2 regions of the Agrococcus sp. BE272 genome follow, and region 2 is predicted to be linked to the other one. Evidence: riboswitches for the same ligand, from Rfam matches in the RefSeq annotation. Region 2 holds a riboswitch; the other holds the start of a gene.
The links. A riboswitch is a leader RNA that binds a small molecule or an ion and turns the genes downstream of it on or off. The one in region 2 is predicted to bind thiamine pyrophosphate.

Region 1 (2,377 bases), on a different contig from region 2:
ACGCTTCGGGCATCGGCGTCGGTCGCCATCTGGCCTCCTCGTCGCGGTCGCCCCCGCAGCGGGCGGGGTGGCTCGATCATCCCACGCGGGCCGATCGTCGACACGCCGCCGCCGGTTGACCCGTTCGAACGTGTGTTCGAGAATGGAGGGATGGGGATGGCATCGACGAGGCTCGAGCGCCGCACGGGGAAGGACCGCACGGCGACGGTCGAGGCGCTGCGCGAGCGGCTGCGCGGCATGCAGCAGGCGGGTTCCCTGCAGGTCGAGCCCGCCCCGGTCGAGCCGGCCGCGGTGGGGCTCGCGGAGGTCGTGCGCGCGCTCCGGCCCGGCGCCGCGCACAGCATCGAGTCGCGCAGCCTCGCCCTCGCCTGCCTGGGCGCGGCGATGCCGGCCGGCGCGTGGGGCGCGATCGTGGGGATGCCCGACCTGGGCGTCGAGGCCGCCCGCGACCTGGGCGTGCCGATCGAGCGCATCGCGCTCGTGCCGCATCCGGGCCGCGCCTGGCTCGACGTGGTCGCGAGCCTCGCCGAGGCGATGCCGGTCGTGCTCGCCGCCTCGCCCGGTCGCGTGACCCACACCGACGCGGCCCGCATCGCGGCGCGGCTGCGCCAGGCGTCCTCGACGCTGCTGGTCGCCGGCCCGTGGCCCAACGCCGCGACCGTCGTGCGGTCGCTGCGCGCCGAGTGGGAGGGGCTCGCCGACGGCGACGGCAGGATCGCCGGGGGCAGCCTGCTCGTCGAGGCGTCGTCGGGCGGAGCGCCGCGGCTCGCGCGCATCCCCATCGGCGGCCCGGCGGCCGAGGAGCAGCCGGCCGCGTGAGCCGGGGCGTCCGGCGTCGACACGGCATCCGGTGCCCTGTACGCTCGTCCCGAGCACGGGAGTCCGTACAGCGGGCTGAGAGGGAGTACTCCAACTCCGACCGTCGAACCTGATCTGGATCATGCCAGCGCAGGGAGCGATCAGCAGCCCCGTCGAGCGGGGCGTCCTCCCGAGCTGATGATCGCCCGGGAGGGGAACCATGACCGACACAGCCCAGCGAGCGCTCGCGCCGGAGGAGCTGCGGGAGGATCCGCTGCGGTTCGGCGTCGGCGCCCGCGTCACCGTCGCGGTGATGTCGGACCGCTTCGTCGAGGTCGTCCTCGACGCGCTCCGCCGCACCGACACCACCGGCCTCACGGTGCAGACCGGGGACGTGAGCACCTACCTCGGCGGGGCGGAGCCGCAGCTCCTGCGCGCGCTCACCGGCCTCGCCGAGACGGTCGCGGCCACCGGCCTGCACGCATCCATCACCATCCACCTCTCGCGCGGCTGCCCCGGCGAAGCCGTGTGCGAGCTGCCCGGGGGTGCCGGCCCGCGCGCGGTCGTCGTGCCCGAGGGCCGCCGCACCGGCCGGTTCGCGGCCGCCGAGTGGGCGCTCTACCCGCTCGCCGACACCGCCGGCGCGCAGGAGGCCGATCACATGCGAGACATCCTCGCCGCCATCGAGCTCGCGAAGTCGAACGGCACGTACCGGGCGTCGGAGCACTTCGTCACGCGGCTCGAGGGCGACCTCGGCGACGTCATCGCCACCGCGCTCGCCGGATGGGTCGTGGTCGGTCGCAGCGTGCAGCACGTCACGAGCCACCTCACGATCTCGGTCAACAGCCCGAGCCACGCCCGTGTCGGCTGAGCCGCGCGCCGCCCGCCCCCGGCTGGCGATGCGCGACATCGTGCTGATGGTGATGCTCGGGGCCGTCTTCGGCTTCCTCTACTGGGCGCTCGTGCAGGCGTGGACCGCGCTGTCGATCGCGATGGGGCCGGCGGGCGATCTCGCCCAGCACTTCCTGCTGGGCGGTTGGCTGCTCGTCGCGCCGATCGCCGTCGCGATCATCCGCCGCCCGTTCGTCGGCATCATCGCCGAGGTGATCGCCTCCGTCATCGAGGTGGTCTTCCTCGGCTCGCCCGTCGGGCCGCTGCTGCTCATCGCCGCGCTGCTGCAGGGCGCGGGCAGCGAGCTGCCCTTCGCGCTCGGGCGCTATCGCAGGTTCGGCTGGCTGACCTTCGCGCTCTCCGGGCTCGCCGGGGCGGGCCTGGTGTTCGTCTACTCGGCGTTCCGGTTCGCGTGGTGGGAGCAGGACATCCTGCTGCTGCGCCTGGGCATCCAGCTGGTCTCGGGGATCGTGCTCGGCGGCATCCTCGCCAAGCTGATCGTCGACGCGCTGCGGCGCACGGGGGTGCTGGATGCATTCCCGATCGTCCGCGAGACGGCCGAGGCCGCGCCCGTGCGGCGGCGTGGCTGAGGAGCCGCTGCTCGTCGCGAGCGCGCTCGAGGCGGTCTTCCCGAGCGGCGACGGGGTCGGTCCCATCGACCTCGTCGTCGAGCGGGGGGAGTCGCTGC
Region 2 (2,377 bases):
CGGTGAGGAGAACGGCACGGCGTTCCTCGAGCTGTGGCGCGAGCACATCGGCTTCTTCGTCGACTACGCGGTCGCGATCGCGGGCGACGACGCCGCCGGTGCCGAGCAGGCGCTCGCCGACCTCGACGACTACCGGCCGACCGCCGGCGCCTTCTTCGAGGAGATCTCGGCGGGCGAGCTGCCGGCCGACGCGATCGCGGAGGGCCTCGGCATGCACGTCGAGACGCTCGCGGGCGCGATCGACTCGCTCAAGGAGCAGCTGGTCGACGCCGGCTGACGGACGCACCATCCATGACGGCGAGGACCGCGGCGGGAGCCGCGGCCCTCGCTCGTGCGCCGAGGGGCGCTCAGACGATGGGCGGCACCTCGACGAAGGCGGGCAGCTTCGGGTCGCGGCCGTCGCCGGAGGAGCGGCCGGTGAAGCGCCGCCCGAGCCACGGCAGCACGTACTCGCGGTAGTACATGAGGTCGCGGCGGCCCTCGGCGGTCGACGCGCCCGCGAGGTCGCGCCAGGCCTCCGGCGCCGGCATGCCGAGCGCCCGCAGCACGTTGCGCGCGACGTGGGCGTGGCCTGCGGCGTTGAGGTGCAGGCGGTCGCGCGACCAGAAGCGCGGCGCGGCGAGCTCGGGGTCGGACCAGTTGTCGACGTAGGGCGCGTCGAGGTCGCCGATCCGCGACTCCACCGCGCGCGCGAGCGCGTCGCCGCGCCGCTGCATGACGGCGCCGATCGGCATCACGCCGCTCGGGTTGCCGCCCGAGAGCAGGATGGGGCGGATGCCCGCGGCGGCGATGCGGTGCGCGGCGTCGGCGAGGCGCTCGCCGACGTGCTCGATCGAGACCTTCGGGCGCAGGATGTCGTTGCCGCCGCCGTTGATGCTGATCGCATCGGGCCCGAGCGCGATGGCCGCGTCGAGCTGCTCGTGCAGGATGGGCCCGAGCTTGCGGCCGCGGATGGCGAGGTTCGCGTAGCGCACCGGCGCTCCCTGCGCCGAGGCGAGCCCGGCGGCGACGAAGTCGGCCCATCCGCGCACCGAGCCGTCGGGCAGCTCGTCGCCCACCCCCTCGGTGAAGCTGTCGCCGATGGCCACGAACGATCCGATGCGCTGCACCCTCCCAGCCTAGGTGCCCCGTCCGCCGCTGCGGCGGGGCTAGAGTGGCTGTCGACACGGGAGTCCGGTGCGCCGGGCTGAGAGGAAGGCCGAAGCCTTCGACCGTCAAACCTGATCTGGATCATGCCAGCGCAGGGAGGACACTGCACCCGTGCCATCTCATCCGAGGAAGGCACCGAATGACCACCGCACCCACCGCATCCGCCCCGTCGACGGCGCCCGCGCGCCCCCGCACCCGCTGGCGGGTCGTCGACATCGTCGTCGCCGCCGTGCTCGGCGTCGCCACCGGCCTCCTGTTCGTGCTCTGGAACAGCGTCGGCTACGCCTGGTTCACCGCCATGGACGCGCTCACGCCCGGCTTCGGCGGCCTCGCCGTCGGCATCTGGCTCATCGGCGGCGTGCTCGGCGGCCTCATCATCCGCAAGCCCGGCGCCGCCCTGTTCGTCGAGCTGCTCGCCGCGAGCGTCTCGATGCTGCTGGGCAGCCAGTGGTCGATCGAGACGGTCTACTCCGGCATCGCGCAGGGCCTCGGCGCCGAGCTCGTCTTCCTGCTCTTCGCCTACCGCCGCTTCGGGCTGCCGGTCGCGATGCTCGCGGGCGTCGGCGCGGCCGTCGCCGCGTTCGTGCTCGAGCTGTTCCTGAGCGGCAACATCGCCAAGAGCCCCGAGTTCCTCGGCATCTACCTCGGCAGCCTCGTCGTCTCCGGCGCGCTGCTCGCCGGCCTCGTCGGCTGGCTGCTGACGCGGGCGCTCGCCGCGACCGGCGTGCTCGACCGCTTCGCGTCGGGGCGGTCGCGCGCCCGGTGACCGGCTCCCGCATCCGCGCGCGCGGGTGGGGCTGGCGGCACGCAGGCCGCGCGGTGCCCGCCGTCGCCGGGCTCGACCTCGATGTCGAGCCCGGCGAGCGCGTGCTGCTGCTCGGCCCCTCGGGCGCCGGCAAGTCGACGCTGCTCGCGGCGCTCGCGGGTGTGCTCGGCGGCGAGGACGAGGGCGACGAGACCGGAGCGCTCGCCGTCGACGGCGCGCACCCGGCCGGGCTGCGCGGCACGGCCGGGCTCGTGCTGCAGGATCCGCAGGCCAACACGATCATGTCCCGCGTGGGCGACGACGTCGCGTTCGGCTGCGAGAACCTCGCCGTGCCGCGCGACGAGATCTGGCGGCGCGTGCGCGAGGCGCTCGACGCGGTCGGGCTCGACGTGGCGCTCGACCGTTCGACGGCGGCGCTCTCGGGCGGCCAGCGGCAGCGCCTCGCGCTCGCGGGCGTGCTCG

Region 1: it holds a riboswitch for thiamine pyrophosphate, as region 2 does, so the genes downstream of both, J2X49_RS02155 (YkoF family thiamine/hydroxymethylpyrimidine-binding protein) here and J2X49_RS07950 (ECF transporter S component) in region 2, are expected to answer to the same signal.

The regions. Positions count from the first base shown of each region.
Region 1 is NZ_JAVDXL010000001.1:453,537-455,913, reverse strand. It holds gene J2X49_RS02165 (hexose kinase) at 1-29, opposite strand, end outside; gene J2X49_RS02160 (hypothetical protein) at 151-819, shown strand; TPP riboswitch at 865-974, shown strand; gene J2X49_RS02155 (YkoF family thiamine/hydroxymethylpyrimidine-binding protein) at 1,019-1,669, shown strand; gene J2X49_RS02150 (ECF transporter S component) at 1,659-2,279, shown strand; gene J2X49_RS02145 (ATP-binding cassette domain-containing protein) at 2,272-2,377, shown strand, end outside.
Region 2 is NZ_JAVDXL010000002.1:324,962-327,338, forward strand. It holds gene J2X49_RS07940 (hypothetical protein) at 1-277, shown strand, start outside; gene J2X49_RS07945 (SGNH/GDSL hydrolase family protein) at 348-1,109, opposite strand; TPP riboswitch at 1,156-1,265, shown strand; gene J2X49_RS07950 (ECF transporter S component) at 1,289-1,915, shown strand; gene J2X49_RS07955 (ABC transporter ATP-binding protein) at 1,912-2,377, shown strand, end outside.